DNA from 2 places in the Massilia violaceinigra genome. Region 1 is predicted to be linked to the other one. Evidence: predicted binding sites of a transcription regulator. Region 1 holds the regulator's gene; the other holds the start of a gene.
What was found. Region 1 encodes LexA, which represses DNA repair genes until DNA is damaged. Its sites were predicted from a motif close to ACTGTATNNNNATACAGT; they were not measured.
Positions count from the first base shown of each region.

Region 2: CR152_RS27225 (VRR-NUC domain-containing protein) is a predicted target of LexA. The motif match lies at 2,026-2,043, and genes of this name have one in related genera.

Region 1 is NZ_CP024608.1:3,681,901-3,690,561, reverse strand. Features, by position in the region: gene CR152_RS16505 (inorganic phosphate transporter) at 1-251, opposite strand, end outside; gene CR152_RS16500 (DUF47 domain-containing protein) at 263-889, opposite strand; gene CR152_RS16495 (replicative DNA helicase) at 963-2,348, opposite strand; gene rplI (50S ribosomal protein L9) at 2,491-2,943, opposite strand; gene rpsR (30S ribosomal protein S18) at 2,971-3,261, opposite strand; gene priB (primosomal replication protein N) at 3,296-3,589, opposite strand; gene rpsF (30S ribosomal protein S6) at 3,631-4,035, opposite strand; gene CR152_RS16470 (DUF29 domain-containing protein) at 4,174-4,620, opposite strand; gene CR152_RS16465 (DUF29 domain-containing protein) at 4,647-5,117, opposite strand; gene lexA (transcriptional repressor LexA) at 5,250-5,885, shown strand; gene CR152_RS16455 (tetratricopeptide repeat protein) at 5,920-6,645, opposite strand; gene CR152_RS16450 (cystathionine gamma-synthase family protein) at 6,740-7,978, opposite strand; gene purF (amidophosphoribosyltransferase) at 7,982-8,661, opposite strand, start outside.
Region 2 is NZ_CP024608.1:6,337,889-6,346,549, forward strand. Features, by position in the region: gene CR152_RS27210 (hypothetical protein) at 1-125, shown strand, start outside; gene phaP (TIGR01841 family phasin) at 206-751, shown strand; gene CR152_RS27220 (hypothetical protein) at 1,192-1,965, shown strand; gene CR152_RS27225 (VRR-NUC domain-containing protein) at 2,068-3,720, shown strand; gene CR152_RS27230 (ATP-dependent DNA helicase) at 3,728-5,983, shown strand; gene CR152_RS27235 (LytR/AlgR family response regulator transcription factor) at 6,546-7,268, opposite strand; gene CR152_RS27240 (sensor histidine kinase) at 7,256-8,338, opposite strand; gene CR152_RS27245 (LiaI-LiaF-like domain-containing protein) at 8,338-8,661, opposite strand, start outside.

The DNA of each region.
Region 1 (8,661 bases):
TAATGGTCCACCACCTTGGGGTCGATGGTGCCCTTGCTCAGGGTCGTGGCCACGTGCAGCCCGACCACGCCGATGGCCATGAAGTTGAACACGGCGGCCATCGCCACCGCGGTCTGCGGCTTGAGCACGCCCGTCGAGACCACGGTGGCAATGGCGTTGGCCGCGTCGTGGAAGCCGTTCATGAAGTCGAACACCAATGCCAGGGCGATCAACATGCCGAGCACGTAAATGCTGATTTGAATATGTTCCATGCTCGTGCCGCTTACGCGTTTTCGACGATGATGCCTTCGATGATGTTGGCAACATCTTCGCAGCGGTCGGTCACGGTTTCGAGGATCTCGTAGATGGCCTTGAGCTTGATCAGGTTGCGCACGTCCGGTTCATCGCGGAACAGCTTCGACATGGCGGCGCGCATGACATGATCGGCGTCCGATTCGAGGCGGTCGATCTCTTCGCAGATGGCGACGATTTTTTGCGAGTTGTCCATGTTGTGCAGCAGGCCGACGGCCGCCTCGACTTTTTCGCAGCAGGCCAGGCACAGTTCGGCCAGGCGCTTCGCTTCCGGGGTCACCGCTTTCAGGTCGTACAGCGAGACCGTCTGGGCCGCGTCTTCCATCAGGTCGAGGATGTCGTCCATGCGCGTGATCAGCTTGTGGATGTCGTCGCGGTCGATCGGCGTGATGAAGGTCTTGTGCAGCATGTCGACCGTGGCGTAGGTGATCTTGTCGGCTTGCTTCTCGATGCTTTCGATTGCATGGACGCGGTTTTCGAGGTCGTCGAAGTTGGTCATCAGGCCGACCATTTCATGCGCGCCCTTCACGCACAATGCGGCGTGCTGGTTGAAGAGCTCAAAAAATTTGCCCTCGGTGGGCATCAGGCGTCCAAACATGGTTTCTCCGTTAAAGCGTTAAAGCGTTATTGATACTGCAGAAGGCCACCGCTCATGGCGGCGGCATCGTGATTTAGTCGCCCTGGTAGACCGCCAGGTTACCGCTGTAGTTACCGAACTTGGTGTACTGGCCGATCCAGGTCAGTCGTATCGAGCCGATCGGGCCGTTACGCTGCTTGCCGATGATGATCTCCGCGGTGCCCTTGTCGGGCGAATCCGGGTTGTAGACCTCATCGCGATACAGGAAGATGATGACGTCCGCATCCTGCTCGATAGCGCCCGATTCGCGCAAGTCGGACATGATGGGGCGTTTGTTGGGGCGTTGTTCCAGCGACCGGTTCAACTGCGACAGGGCGATCACGGGACAGTGCAGCTCTTTCGCCAAGCCCTTGAGGCTTCGCGAAATTTCGGAAATCTCCGAGGCGCGGTTGTCGCCCGGCTGGCTGCCGGTCATGAGCTGGATGTAGTCGATGATGATCAGGCCCAGCTTGCCGCACTGGCGCGACAGGCGCCGCGAGCGCGCGCGCAGCTCGATCGGATTCAAGGCCGGGGTCTCGTCGATGTACAGCTGGGCGTCGTTCATTTTCTGGATCGCGTGCGTCAAGCGCGGCCAGTCTTCGTCGTTCAGGCGGCCGGTGCGCAGGCGGTGCTGGTCGAGCTGGCCGACCGAACCGAGCATACGCATGGCCAGCTGGGCGCCGCCCATCTCCATCGAAAAGATCGCGACCGGCAGGCCCGCTTCGATGGCCACGTTCTCGCCGATGTTGACCGAAAACGCGGTCTTGCCCATCGACGGACGGCCGGCCACGATCACCAGGTCGCCCGGCTGCAGGCCGGACGTCATGCGGTCAAGGTCGATGAAGCCGGTCGGCACACCCGTGATTTCGCTCTGGTTGTCGCGGCTGTAGAGTTCATCGATGCGCTCGACCACTTGGGTGAGCAGCGGCTGCACCGCGATCCAGCCTTGCGAGCCGCGCGCGCCCTGTTCGGCGATGGCGAAGATCTTCGATTCGGCTTCGTCGAGCATCTGCTTGACTTCCTTGCCCTGCGGGTTGAACGCATTGCCCGAAATTTCGTCGGCCACGGTGATCAGTTTGCGCAGCACGCCGCGGTCGCGCACGATCTCGGCGTAGCGCCGGATGTTGGCCGCCGACGGCGTGTTCTGCGCCATCGCGTTCAGGTACTGCAGGCCGCCCACGTCTTCGGCCTTGGCGATGTTGGTCAGCGCCTCGAACACGGTGATCACGTCGGCCGGTTTCGACTGGTTGATCAGCTTGACGATCTGTTCGAAGATGATGCGGTGATCGTAGCGGTAGAAGTCGTCCGCATGCATCATGTCGGCAATGCGGTCGAACGCGGCGTTATCGCGCAGCAAACCACCGATCACAGATTGTTCTGCTTCGATGGAATGGGGCGGGATGCGGAGTGCGTCGAGCTGCGGATCGGATGGTGCGTTCATGGCGCGAATTATACCTGCTTCGGGTCAACTGGCTGACATAATTGGGGAGATCTGGACGTAAAAAAAGCCGGGAAGACCCGGCTTTTTTGTAGTTGTTATGCAAGCATGATGCTTGCAAGGCAACTAGATGAGGCAGTATAACTTAGGCAGCTTCGCCAACAACAGCGATGGTGATCTCGACAACGACGTCGGTGTGCAGGGCTACTGCAACAGCGTGTTCGCCAGTCGTTTTCAGCGGGCCGGTAGGCATGCGCACTTGCGCTTTTTCTACAGCGAAGCCAGCTTTCGTCAGCGCTTCAGCGATGTCGAAGTTGGTCACGGAACCGAACAGACGGCCATCGACGCCCGCTTTTTGAGCGATCGAGATGGTCATGCCGCCCAGCTTCTCGCCTTGAGCCTGGGAAGCGGCCAGCTTTTCAGCTGCTGCTTTTTCCAGTTCGGCGCGCTTGACTTCGAATTCAGCGACGGCCGATGCGGTAGCACGGCGAGCCATGCGTTGCGGGATCAGGAAGTTACGTGCGTAACCGTCTTTGACTTTAACAACATCGCCCAGGTTGCCGACGTTAACAACTTTTTCCAACAGAATGATTTGCATAGAGTTTCTCCAGTTTATCCGCAGCGATTAAGCGTGGTGCAGATCGGTGTATGGCAGCAGCGCGAGGTAGCGGGCGCGCTTGATTGCGGTGTCAACCTGGCGCTGGTAGTGCGCTTTGGTACCGGTCAGGCGTGCTGGCATGATCTTGCCGTTTTCCTGGACGAAGTCTTTCAGGGTGTCTACGTCTTTGTAGTCGACCTGTTCAACGTTTGCTGCGGTGAAGCGGCAGAATTTCTTACGCTTGAACAGTGGGTTCTGTTGTTTGCGCTTTTCTTTAAGCTTGAGCTTGTTCTTGTCGAATTTTTTACCGAATGCCATTTGAGGCTCCTGTATCTAAAAATGTGCTGTCGCGTCAGGCGGCGGCACAGAAATCAATGATGTGAAACACCAGGCTTTTGCTGCTGCGGTTCTTCTTGGCCAAAAATCCCGTGAACTGATGCACGGCGCCCAATTCGGCCTGGCTGAATCGACCTGAAATCTCGCCCGCGGCAAGCGCGGTGATTTCAAACTCGACCAACCTGGCTACCCCTGCTTCCATCTGCTGCGAACTGTGCATCAGTGTGGCGGTCACGATCGGCACGCCGGCCGGGGTGTAGCGCAATACGTCGCGCTCGCAAATCAGGGCTACGAACTGGAGTTGATTCACCGAGGTGAGGTCAAGTCAGGTTCAGGGATCCCGGTCAACAATTACGCTGCTGCGGCTGGAGCTGGCGCTGGAGCGGCTGCAGGAGCAGGGGCTTCAGTGCGGTGGCTCTTGGCTGCGTCTTCACGTTGTACCGATTTCATCATCGGCGACGGCGCGGTTTCAGCCTTCTTCATCTTAACGGTGAGGTGACGCAGCACGGCATCATTGAATTTGAACGCGGTTTCGAGTTCCACGAGGGTCTCGTTGTCGCATTCGATGTTCAGGCAGATGTAGTGCGCTTTTGGCAGCTTCTGGATCGAGTAAGCCATCTGACGACGGCCCCAGTCTTCAACACGGTGAACCGAACCGCCGCGCGTGGTTACGCTGGCTTTGTAGCGTTCGATCATCGCCGGGACTTGCTCGCTTTGGTCCGGGTGGACGATAAAAACGATTTCATAATGACGCATGCATAACTCCTTAGGGACGTTTAAACAAATGCCCACCTCGGCGTCAAGACGAGTGTGGGAAGGGAAAGCCGGCGATTATAGCGTGAAATAGAGCAACAATCAAGGGCGCATTGAGAAAGTTGTGCGATTGCGCGCCGTTCATGGCACGAAGTCGTCGTCGTGCAGTTGGGCCGGGGTGAAGGGTGGCTCCGGCGGGAAAGCGCTTTTCGGTAGCCGGGTTTCGATGACCGCGCTACGCACGGCGTGCGCATACTCTTGTCGTGCCATGCGCTCGACCGCGCTGCTCAGGCTGGGACTGCGCTCCAGCAGCCGAGCAATGGCGCGGCGCTGCTCGTTGATGGTCGCCAGCCAGCTCGTCGACTTGCGCCTCGGCTGATACTGGCACTTGAGCAGGTGCATGATCAGCACGTGCAGCCGGCTACACAATTCCCGTTGATTGCGGCCGACCATTTCCTCAAACCCCTCTATCAGATGTTCGACGTCAAGGTGCTTAAAGTCCCTGACCCGCAACAGACTCACCTGTTGCTCGATCCAATGGATAAGATCATCGTTGTAGTCAGCAAGTGGAACCTCGAGTCGGTCCATGCCCCCCCCCTACCCTCTGTTTCAGTTCACGACCCCTCATCCGGCGGATACGACGGGTCGAAGTCGTCGTCAAGCAGTTCCGCAGCACTGTAAGGTAGCGCTGCCGGAAAGATGGACTCCGGCAGGCGCGTCTCCCAAGCGGCGCGGCGGCGCGCATCGTCGTAGTTCAGCGCGGCCAGTTCCGCAATGTCGAAAACCAGACTGGGACTATCATCAATCAGCAATCCCATGCCAAAACGGGCGTTGCCCAGCTTGATGCGCCAGTGTCGTGGTTTGTACCGTGGGCGGTACTGCAAACTGAGCAAATACGCAGTGATGTTTTCGAGGTACCCCTCAAGCTCCCTGCGGTCCGCACGCACTGCGCCTTCAAGCTCGTCGATGAGGTGGTCGACATCAAGTAGCTCGAACTTTCCCGCCCGCAGCAACTCAGCCTGCCGCTCAAGCCACAGCACAAAATCTTCCTGATAATCCCCCCGCGGAACCTCAATGCGATCCATGGCGCACCTCCTCTGCTATGTGTTGGACAGCCTCCATCGCAAATAATTCGCCTGTTCGGCTAATTAACCCTTGCATTAGGCGAAATACTGTACAAAAATACAGTCTGTCCATATACACAGTCCCGCATACCGATGATCAAGCTCACTCCAAGGCAAGAACAAATCCTCAACCTGATCAAGGATGCGATCGAGAACACGGGCTTTCCTCCTACCCGTGCCGAAATCGCCAATGAACTGGGCTTCAAGTCGGCCAACGCGGCCGAAGAGCACCTGCAGGCGCTCGCGCGCAAGGGCGCCATCGAAATTTCGCCGGGGACCTCGCGCGGCATCCGCCTGATCGGCGCCAGCGTCGACGCCATTCCCATGCCGCCGCCGAACCTGATGATGTCGCTGCCGCTGGTCGGGCGCGTGGCCGCCGGTTCGCCCATCCTCGCGCAGGAACATGTGGAAGCGACCTACAGCGTGGACCCGGCGATGTTTTCGTCGCGTCCCGATTTCCTGCTCAAGGTGCGTGGGTGGTCGATGCGCGACGCCGGCATCATGGATGGCGACCTGCTGGCCGTCAAAAAGGTCGACAGCGCCAAGAATGGCCAGATCGTGGTGGCCCGGATCGGTGACGATGTCACCGTCAAGCGCTACAAAAAGACCGGCTCGCTGATCGAACTGCTGCCGGAGAACCCGGACTTCAAGGTGATCCACGTCGATCCCGCAACCGACGAGTTCGCGCTGGAAGGCCTGGCGGTAGGGTTGATGCGCAGCTGGAACTGAGCGTGCGGGCGCGGCTCCACCGCGCCCTTGCCGTCTAGTCGCCCTTGCGCGGCGCTGTCGTCGCCGCTTCGGTGACGATGCGGTTGTGTTCCTTGATATAGGCGTCGGTGGCACTGCGCCACGCGCCGAAGTCGGCCAGCACCAGCTTGGCCGACACCTTGGCGTTTTCGGCGATGCCCGCATACACGCCTTCCAGATACACGCGCGACTGCTCGGTTTCTTCCTTGGTCAGCAAGTCAGCCACATCCTTGGGAATGCGCTTGGTCAGCGGGCTGGCCTCGTTGAGGTTGCGCACGAAGCCGTTGTAGCAATCCTGCCAAGCCGCGACCTTGGCCGACACGCTCTCGATTTCTTCGTTCTGCTTCGACATGGCGGGAATGCGCGGCGCCGGGCAACGGAACTGGCCCGTTGTCAGGTCGGCGCCATCGTATTTGCCGATCCAGTAATCCAGGTCGGCACGGCGCGCCTCGCGCTTTTTGATCATCTCCAGCGAGCCGGCGGCGGTCTTGTTGCCCTTGGCTGCGGACTTCTTGAACCAGGCTTCGGCCTTGGCCAGGTCGACCGTGCCGGCCTCGCCGTAAAAATACATCTCGCCCATGTGCAGCTGCGCTTCGGCGTTGCCGGCGTTGGCCAGCTTGGTGTACAGCTGCAGCGCTTGCGGATAGGCCTTTTTCGCAAACAGGGCGTTGGCGTCGGCCAGTTCGTCCGCGTGCGCCACGCCGGCGAGCATCAAGCCCAGGCAAAACAGGTATTTCTTCATCGCGTGTAGGACCTTGTATTTGTACGAACCATGTGGTCGAACCCGCATCGTCACCAGATGACATGGCAGGGCGGCGCGTGCCGCCCTGCCCCGTTCAATCCAGCGCGCAGCGGAAGTCGTCGAGCAAATCGGCGGTGTCTTCGATGCCGACCGAAACCCGGATCAGCGATTCGGCGATACCCATGCTGGCGCGCCGCTCGGCACCCATCTCGAAGAAGATGGTGTGCGACACCGGAATCACCAAGGTGCGCGTATCGCCCAGGTTACTGGCGGAGATACCGAGCTTGAGGCGATTGAGGTAATCGAAGCAATCGATGCCATCTTTCAGTTCAAAGCTGAACAGCGAACCGTACGCCTTGAACAGATCGCTCGCCAGCGCATGCTGCGGGTGCGATGCCAGGCCCGGGTAATACACCGCCGCCACGCGCTCGTCGGCTTCGAGCATGCGCGTGACCGCCAGTGCGCTGGCCGAAGCGCGCTCCATGCGCAGCGCCAGCGTTTCCGCCCCCACCGCGATATGGTGAGCCGCTTCCGGTGCCAGCGAGGCGCCGAAGTCGCGCAGGGCCTTGGCGCGCAACTGCGCCATGCCCCACTGCGCCGGCGGATTGCGCTTGTAGTTGGCCGCAATGTTCGGGAAAGCGCTCCAGTCGTACTCGCCGGTGTCGGTCAGGCTGCCGCCGAGCGCATTGCCGTGGCCTCCGATCGACTTGGTCAGCGCGTTCACCACCAGCCCGGCACCGACCGTTTTAGGCCGGAACAGGTAGGGCGACGTCATGGTGTTATCGACCACGAACAGAATGCCGCGTTCCTTGCACAGCCGGCCGATGCGCGCCAGGTCCGCCACCTGCGTGCGCGGGTTGGCGATGGTTTCGACGAACACCAGGCGCGTGGCCGGCGTGAGCGCGGCTTCGACGTTGGCCACGTCGGTCGCATCGGCAAACGCCACCTCGACGCCCTGCCCGGCCGCCGTTTGCCACAGGCTGTTGGTATTCCCGAACAAGAACGACGACGACACGATGTGGTCGCCGGCGCGCAGCAGCGCCTGGAACACGGCGCCAATGGCCCCCATCCCGGTCGCAAAGCACAAGGTCGATACGCCGTCTTCCATCTTCGTGATCTTGTCTTCGAGCGCGGAGATGGTCGGATTGCCCTGGCGGCCGTAGCGAAAGCCCGGCTCCTTCCCCTGGAACACCGACGCCAGCTGGCGCGCGTCGTTGTAGCCGAAGGTGACCGACGTGTGAATCGGCTTGTGCAGCGACCCGTGCTCGATCGGCTTTTGCCGGTCGTTGTGCAGGATGGTCGTGGTGAAGCCGTAGCTTTTCTTCTCGCTCATCAGTTACTCGGCGGTCGCCAGGTTCAGGTTCAACTGGGTGCGCGCCGCATCTTCGGCCGGAGCGGCTTTCGGATTGTGGCGCGCGAATTCCAGCCGGTCCAGATATGCGGGCGTGACGTCGCCAGTGACGTACACGCCGTCGAAGCAGGACGCCTCGAAGCTGGTCAACGCCGGATTGACGTCCGAGATCGCGCGCTTGAGCGCATCGACGTCCTGGTACACCAGGGCATCGGCCGTGATCTCGCGGCAGACTTCCTCGGTGCTGCGGCCGTAGGCGATCAGTTCATCGCGGGTCGGCATGTCGATGCCATACACGTTCGGGAACAGTACCGGAGGCGCGGCCGACGCGAAGAACACATTGCGGGCGCCCGCTTCACGCGCCATCTGCACGATTTCCTGGCTGGTGGTGCCGCGCACGATCGAGTCGTCGACCAGCAGCACGTTCTTGCCCTTGAATTCGGAACCGATGGCGTTCAGTTTCTGGCGTACCGACTTGCGGCGAATCGCCTGGCCCGGCATCAGGAAGGTGCGGCCGATGTAGCGGTTCTTGATGAAGCCTTCGCGGTACTCGACGCCCAGCTTCAACGCCAGCTGGATCGCGGCAGGACGCGAGGAATCGGGAATCGGCATGACCACGTCGATTTCGCCCGACTTGAACTCCTGGCGCACCTTGTCGGCCAGGT
Region 2 (8,661 bases), 2.7 Mb from region 1:
TCACCTGGCGCAGCAAGGCCGACGGCAAACTGGTCTGTCACCAGACGCCGCTCGGACCCGGCTGGGAAAAAGCCGGCGGCCCCTATCGAGATAGCCATTGCATGAAGTTGCTTATTGCTAAATAATAGCCAAATGATAGGTAAAAAAACACAGAGGAGAAGACTGAAAGCTGTCCGTTGCATCCATTCCAACTGAGGAGAAGTCAATGTTTACGAATCCCGAACAATTTGCATCCGCCACCAAGACGCTTTTTGAACTCCAGATGATGACCTTTAACGCCCTGACCAGCAAAGCGGTACAGGGCGTGGAACAGGTTGTCTCGCTGAACATGACGACTGCAAAAAATTCGGTGCAAGGCACCATGGCCATGGGCAAGGAAATGAGCCAGGCCAAGGACCCGAAAGCGGCGATGGACGTGGCGGCGGCCCACGCCAAGCCGATGGCGGGCGCGGTGGTGTACGGCGAACAGCTCAAGGTGATCATCGACGACATCCACAGCGAATTCACGCAGGCCGCCGATGCCCATATCGCCGAAGCCAAAAGCACCCTCACGGCGCTGATCTACGACGTGACGCAGAACGTCAAGCCCGGCAGCGAAAATGCGGTGGAAATCATCAAGACCGCGATCGACAATGCGTTCCAGGGCTACGAACAGGTAACCAAGGCAACGCGCCAGGCGGTGCAGGTGGTGGAAGACCAGATTGCCAAGGCCACCGCCCAGGTGGCGCCGGCGGAAAAGAACGCGGCGTAACTAACCTCATTCCGGCCTGTCAATAAAAAAACCGTCGTTGCCGCACTTGCGGTAACGACGGTTTTTTTGTCCGGCAGCGCGTCAGGCCACAACGCCCCCGCATACCACCAAAACCAGCACCAGCAAGGTAATGCGCTTGCGTGTGGCGAGGCGGTCGACCGCCTTGTGTGCAAAATTTCTCAATGTGTTCTCCTGGTGGTGCCGCGCCCTGCGCCGCGGCATGTGCGTGCAAACACCATTATTGGATCAGCGACGCAACCATCGGTTGCGCTTGATCAAGCCACTATTGGTTCCCTTCACAGTGTTGCAAAATCTGCCGACGTTTGATGCAGCTCAAAGGGCATGGCCGCTGGACCCGAAAGCACGACAAATATCAGAAGCATTCCGACCAGAATTGTTTCTAATCGGAATGTCCGTGTTCTCACCTCCAGGAGTTGTCCGTGTCCATTCCCGCCCAAAACAGCAATTCCAACACCGTGTCCGACCAGCGCCTGAGCACCCGGCGGGCCTACGATATCGAGCAGCGAGCCTATGCCGCTGTCGGGCGCAGCTTCGCCGCCGGCAGCGAGGCAAGGAGCCGCCATCTGCGCATCGTCTTCGCCTCGGTGGCGGTGGTGACGATCATGATCCTGATTGCAATGCTGGCCATGCTCACCCAGGAAAACATCAGCTCGCCCCATGCGCTCAAGATCGCCGCCGCCGGCAAAGCCGCGCCCGAGCCGGCCAAGGGCAAGCCGGTGGTGATCATCGATGAAAAGGACGATGCGCCCAAGCGGCCGGTGGTTGCCTCCGGGCCGATTCCACCGCTGGTACTGCTCACGCCCGCCGAGGCGCGCCCTGCCCCGGCGATGGTCCAGGCGCGGCCGGCCGCGGTGGTCAAAACGAGCGTCAAGGTACGCGAACGCGGCAAGCTGGCCGCCGCGACGCTCAAGCATGCCGCCTTGAAGGCGGGAAAAACGGCACATCCGCAGGCCGCGAACAGCGTGGCGGCGCGCAAGGCCGCGCGCAAGACATCCGCACCAGCCCCGGTGAAGCGCAGGGTGTCGGCCTCCGCTGCCGCCAGCCCGGTGCAGCAAGCCCGGCATGCCGACACCGGTGCGCTCGACACCCTGTTCTCCTTCGCCAGCCTGCCGCGGCGCTACCTGGGCCAACCGGTGCCGGTGATGGCGTCCCGGCAGACGCTGTCGCGCCGGCACTACCTGAGCAAACCCTGAAAACCACGGCCAGACGCACGCGAACCGATTTTGCTGGGGTTTGACGGTCACTGACGATATACTGTACATAATTACAGGTATCGGTCGATTGCCCGCAGTGCGATGCGCAAAGTTCTTGAGAATGAGTTCTACTACCTGGACAACTTCCATCAGGTATTGGAATGGATTGCCGGGCGTTACAGCGACTTGCTCACCGATGAGGAGCAAGCGTTCATCGCCACGTTCCCGTCGCTGCCGCAAGCATCGCGCGCGCTGCTGGTGCGCATGGTCATGCGCAAGGGCATGGTCTTCCGCGCGAGCAAGCTGAATTATGCGGAAATCGGCTGCGCGGTCGAGGCCGCGCGCCACCTGCTGCCCACCGGCTGGGTCCAGTGCGACCCGGTGATCACGCTCGACGAACTGTTCGAGCTGCTGCTCAAGGCCGAAATCGGGACCATTTTCAGCCTGTCCCTGCACGAGAAAAACGCGCGCAAGGCCGAGCAGCTGGCCGCCCTGCGCGAGGCGTTCGGCGATGCCCGCGCGTTTTCGGCGTGGTACCGCGATTCGCCCGACACCGTCTACAGCATCCCCGTCAAGGCCCTGTGCGACCGCCTGCGCCTGATCTTCTTCGGCAACCTGCGCCAGGACTGGACCGAATTCGTGCTGTCCGACCTCGGCTTCTTCCAGTACGAAAAGGTCGAGTTTTCGGCCTCCTCGCGCGGATTTCGCACCCGGCGCGATGTCGACGACTACCTGGCGCTACACCAGTGCAAGGAGCGCTTTCGCGCCGGCGACGCCCTGCCCGAGGTGCTGGCCAGCCTGCCGCGCGACCAATTCGACAACGAATGGATCGACAGCCGGCGCGAACGGCTGATGTTCCAGATCGCCCAGCATGTGGAAAAGCAAAAAGACTGGGGCCAGGCGTTCGAGCTCTACGCCTGCTGCAACTATCCCGGTGCGCGGGCGCGCGCCATCCGCGTACTGGAAAAGCACGAGCGCCATGCCGAGGCGCATGCGCTGCTCGAACGGGCCCAGGCCGCCCCCGAAAGCGACGCCGAGCGCCAGCAACTGCTGCGCATCGCGCCGCGCCTGCGCCGCAAACTCGGTCACCAGCCGCTGCCGTCGCGCCGCAATCCGTTCGTCGCGCGGCTCGACCTGAGCCTGCCGATGCCGCCTGAACCCGGCTGGTGGGTCGAAGGCATCGTGCGCGACCACCTGGCGCGCGCCGACGCGCCCGTGTACTACGTCGAGAATGCGCTGATCAATTCCCTGTTCGGCCTGCTGTGCTGGCGCCCGATCTTCAGCGCCATTCCCGGGGCGTTTTTCCACCCGTTCCACCGCGGCCCGGCCGACCTGCACAGCGCCGATTTTTACCGCCGGCGCGAGCGCGAGTTCCGCGCCTGCCTCGACCAGCTCGACGACGGCCGCTACCAGGACACGATCCGCGCCAACTACGACAGCAAGCGCGGTATCCAGTCGCCGTTCGTGGCGTGGGAAGCGCTCAGCGCCGAACTGCTGGACATGGCGCTGGCCTGCATCCCCGCACTGCACCTGAAAAAATGGTGCGAGCGCATCCTGCTCGACATCAAGGCCAACCGCAACGGCTTCCCCGACCTGATCCAGTTCTGGCCCGTCGAGCGGCGCTACAACATGATCGAAGTGAAGGGCCCGGGCGACCGCCTGCAGGACAACCAGCTGCGCTGGATCGAATACTGCGCCGCGCACCAGATGCCCATTTCGGTATGCTACCTGCAGTGGGCGCAGCCGTGTTCGTGAGGCGCGCGTGAGCTACGTTGTGGCGGTGCGCGCCCTGTGCGAATTTTCAGCCAAGCAGGGCGACCTCGATCTGCGCTTCACGCCCTCGCCCACGGCCCAGGAAGGCATCACCGGCCATGCCATGGTGGCCGAGCGGCGCGGCCCGGGCTACCAGAAAGAGGTCAGCCTGTCCGGCGAATACGGCCCGCTGCTGGTGCGCGGACGGGCCGACGGCTACGATCCGGCCCAGAACCTGATCGAAGAAATCAAGACTTACCGCGGCGACCTTGAGCGGATGCCGGCCAACCACCGCCACCTGCACTGGGCGCAGGTGCGCGTGTACGGGCACCTGCTGTGCGCGCAGCTCGGTCTGGACGAGGTGTCGCTGGCCCTGGTGTATTTCGACATCGGCAAGCAGACCGAAACCGTGCTGCGCGAAACCCGCAGCGCCGTCGACCTGCGCACGATGTTCGCCGAACAGTGCGAGCGCTTCGTGGCGTGGGCCGCGCAGGAACTGGCGCACCGCGCAGCGCGCGACGCGGCGCTGGGCGCGCTGCGGTTCCCGCATCCGGATTTTCGTCCAGGCCAGCGCGACTTGGCCGAAACCATCTTCCGCGCCAACAGCAGCGCGCGCTGCGTGCTGGCGCAGGCCCCGACCGGCATCGGCAAGACCGTCGGCACCCTGTTCCCGGTGCTCAAAGCGGCGCCGCTGCATCGCCTGGACAAGGTGTTTTACCTCGCAGCCAAAACCCCCGGGCGCAAGCTGGCGCTCGACGCGGCGCAGGCGATCAAGCGCAGCGCGCCCGGCATGCCGCTGCGCGTACTCGAACTGGTCGCGCGCGACAAGGCGTGCGAGCATCCCGACAAAGCCTGTCACGGCGACTCCTGCCCACTGGCCAAGGGCTTCTACGACCGGCTGCCCGCGGCGCGCAGCGCGGCGCGCGAGGTAACGCTGCTCGACCGCGAAGGCCTGCGCGAAGTCGCGCTGGCGCACCAGGTGTGCCCGTACTACCTGGGCAGCGAAATGGCGCGCTGGAGCGACGTGGTGGTGGGCGACTACAACTACTACTTCGACATGGGCGCGATGCTGTACGGGCTCGCGCTGGCCAACCAGTGGCGGGTCAGCGTGCTGGTGGACGAGGCGCACAACATGGTGTCGCGCGCGCGCAAGATGTATTCGGCCGACCTGGAACGCGGCGCGTTGCGGGCCGCACGCGCGGTAGCACCGGCGCACCTGAAAAAGGCGCTCGACAAGGTGGGCCGCAGCTGGCCGTCCAAGGATGGCGCGGACTACGAGGTGCTTGACGCGCCCCCCGAGAAGCTGCTCGATGCGCTGCAGGGCGCATCGAGCGCGATCACCGATTTTTTGGCGGCGAACCCGGGGCCGATGGAGCCGGACCTGCAGCGCTTTTACTTCAACGCCCTGCACTTCGCCCGGCTGGCCGAGACCTTTGCCGAGCACTCCATGGTCGACTGCACGCGCGATGGTGCGCACGCATCCACGCTCGCGATCCGCAACATCGTGCCGGCGCCGTTTCTGAAACCGCGCTTTGCGCTGGCCCACGCGACGGCCCTGTTTTCGGCCACGCTCAGTCCCTGGAACTATTACAGCGATGCGCTTGGCCTGCCGCCGGACACGGCCTGGGTCGACATCGACTCGCCCTTCGTGGCCGATCAGTTAAGCGTGCATGTGGTGCGCGACATCTCCACGCGCTTTACCCACCGCGCCAGATCGGTGGAGCCGATTGCGGCGCTGATCGCGCGCCAGTACGCGCAGGAACCGGGCAATTACCTGGCGTTTTTCAGCAGCTTCGATTACCTCGACCAGGTGGCCGACCGCGTGGAACGCGATTTTCCCGACATTCCCGTGTTCCGCCAGCCGCGCCGCATGGCCGAAACGGAGCGCGACGCTTTTCTGGGACGCTTCACGCTCGAGAGCCGCGGGGTCGGCTTTGCGGTGCTGGGCGGCTCCTTCGGCGAAGGCATCGACCTGCCGGGTGCGCGCCTGATCGGCGCCTTCATCGCCACGCTCGGGCTGCCGCAAATGAATCCGGTCAATGAGCAGATACGCCAGCGCATGCAGGCGACGTTCGGTGCTGGCTACGACTACACCTATCTGTATCCGGGCATGCAGAAGGTGGTGCAGGCAGCCGGCCGCGTGATCCGCACCGAGGGCGACCGCGGCGTGGTGTACCTGATCGACGACCGTTTCGCCCAGCCCGAGGTGCGCGCACTGCTGCCGCGCTGGTGGCATGTGGACCAGAGCCGCATTGCGTTGACTTGAAAATTCACCCTCGTCGTTTCTGCGCAGGTCCCAGTTTCTAAGAAACTCCTCCAATTCCGTGGAACAAGGCAAGTCCAGGGGTAAATTCCGATAACGCAAGCTCCGTCATTCCTGCCATTGGCAGAAATGACTTCCCGCGCCAAGGCGGCACTCGGCGGGAATCCAAGTTCAATGAGGCGCCTGCAACTGCGCTACGGAATTGGATTCCCGCCTCTCCAGGAGCTGGCCTCTGGACTCGATGGCGTTAGGCTCAGCGTTATTCTGACCACAAACTTCAAAACCGTCTTTCCCGCGCAGGCGGGAATCCAATTTCCCCCGCGTAACTGAGAAACCTTGGATTCCCGCCTGCGCGGGAATGACGGAGCTTAAATCATCGGCATTTTCATCTGGACTTGGCTCGTTCCAAGGAACTGGAGGAGTTTCTGAGAAACTGGAGGCTGCGCGGGAATGACGGTTTTGAAGTTTATGGTCAGAAACCGCTGAGCCTAACGCCATCGAATCGAGCGGCCAGTCCCTGGAGAGGCGGGAAGTCGTTTCTGGCAATGCCAGGAACGACGGGGGCTCAGCCGATCAGCGCCCTGACCTTCTGGTAGCCGCTGCGGCTGACCGGCAGGCGGGTGCCGTCCCTGAGGATCGCGGTGTGGCTGTCCCTGCCCTGCTCGATGCGCTCGATGGCGCCGAGGTTGAGCAGCCGGGAACGGTGGATGCGCACGAAGAGGGCCGGATCGAGCTGGCTTTCGAGTTCCGACAGGCGCTGGTTTTTCAGATAATGCTTGCCTTCCGCGCTGATGCGCACGTAGTCATCCTGCGCTTCGATATAGTCGATCTGGCCGGCGGCGATGATGTGGACGCGCGCTCCGTCGCGAATCAGGACCCGCTCCAGCGGCTTGCTGCGCTGCGCGGCCTCGCGCAGCACGGCGTCGACCCCGACTTTGGCGACACTGGTGCGCGCATGCGCCAGCGCGGCGTCGAGGCGCTGCTGGCTGAAGGGTTTGAGCAGGTAGTCGACGGCGTGGATATCGAAGGCCTTGAGCGCGTACTGGTCGAAAGCGGTAACAAATATATAGCGTGCCTTGGCGCCGGCCAGTTCCACGACCTCGAAACCATTCAGCTTGGGCATCTGGATATCGAGGAAAACCAGGTCCGGTTCCAGTTCGGTAATGGCCTTGACAGCGTCGAAGCCGTTCGCGCATTCGGCCACGATGTCGATATCGGCATGCTTACCCAAAAACTCGCGCACCAGAGCGCGCGCGAGGTCTTCATCGTCGACGATTATGACGCGCATGATGGTTCCAGTTCTTTCGTAAGGGCGGGCAGCGACAGCGCGACCCGGAACAGGCGCGCCTCGCGCGTCCAGTGGATGCCGGCCTCGTGGCCGTAGGCGACGGCGAGGCGCTGGCGTACGTTGGCCAGTCCAATCCCCTTTCCTGCGACCGGCGGATCGTCGTCGATGTCATTTTCCACGACGATTTTCAGGACCGAGCCGGCGCGCTGCGCCGCGATGCGGATGGTGCCGCCGCCGGTCAGGTTGGCGATGCCATGCTTGACCGCGTTTTCGACCAGCGGCTGCAGGATCATTGGCGGCAGCAGGCAATCGAGCGCGCCGGCGTCGATGGCCTGCTCGACGTTCAGGCGCGCGCCGAAGCGCACTTTTTCGATGGCGATGAAGTGCATCACCAACGTCACTTCCGCTTCCAGGGTAACTTTGCGGTTCGCTTCCAGTCCCAGGCTGTGACGGAAAAAGTCCGCAAGGCGCAAGGTCATGTCGCGCGCGCGGGCAGGGTCGATGGACGTGAGTGCGCTGATCGAATTGAGGCTGTTGAACAGAAAGTGCGGATCGATCTGGGTGCGCAGCATGCGCAGCTCGGCGTCCTGCGCCATCAGCGCCGCTTCGAGTCCGCGCCGTTCGGCAGCGCGCGCGCGTTGGAATTCGAGCGCCAGGTAGTGCGCCACCGCGGCCATCGCGTACAAAATCACCCCCAGGCCAACGATCATCGCCTGTAAGGGGGCGGTCATGGGAACGCCGGCCCAGAGCAGGCCAAGCGATTCGCAGGCGCTGTTCCACCCGGCGCACAGCATGGTCCACAGCAAACCGGCAAATAGCGATGCCACGAAAAAGACCAGCAGCACGGAGATGGCGCTGCGTTCGCCCAGCGGATAGGCGCGGCACAGGTAATAGCTGGAAAAGCCGGTGGCACAGGCATATACCAGCGTCACCGGTACAGCAAAGAGCAAGCCGTTGGTCCACGCGGCGCCGGTGGCGGCCACGATCAGGCCCGCGAACACAATCGCCAGCAGCAGCCACGCGAGCAGGTACAGGCCCGCGCCGCGCCGCGTGGAAAACGGCCCCTGCATCAGTTGCGCACTTCCACGCCACCCATGATCGCGTAGCCCCGGATGGTGAGGCGCTTGCCGGTGCCTGGCGCGGGCGAGGTTTTTTCCTCGAAGCCGCCGAGAATCGGCACCCCTTCGAGCACGATGCTCCAGTCAGGCGGGCACTTGATGGTGATGCCGCCCATGACGGCGAACACATTCAGTTCGGCCTCGCCGACGATGGACGATTCGCGCAGGTCCAGCACGCAGTCGCCCATGATGGCGCTGACGTTGCCGCCGCGAAAGGCCGGGGTGCTGATGCGACGCTGGAAGGCGCCCAGAATGGCCGTGATGTCGACGACTGA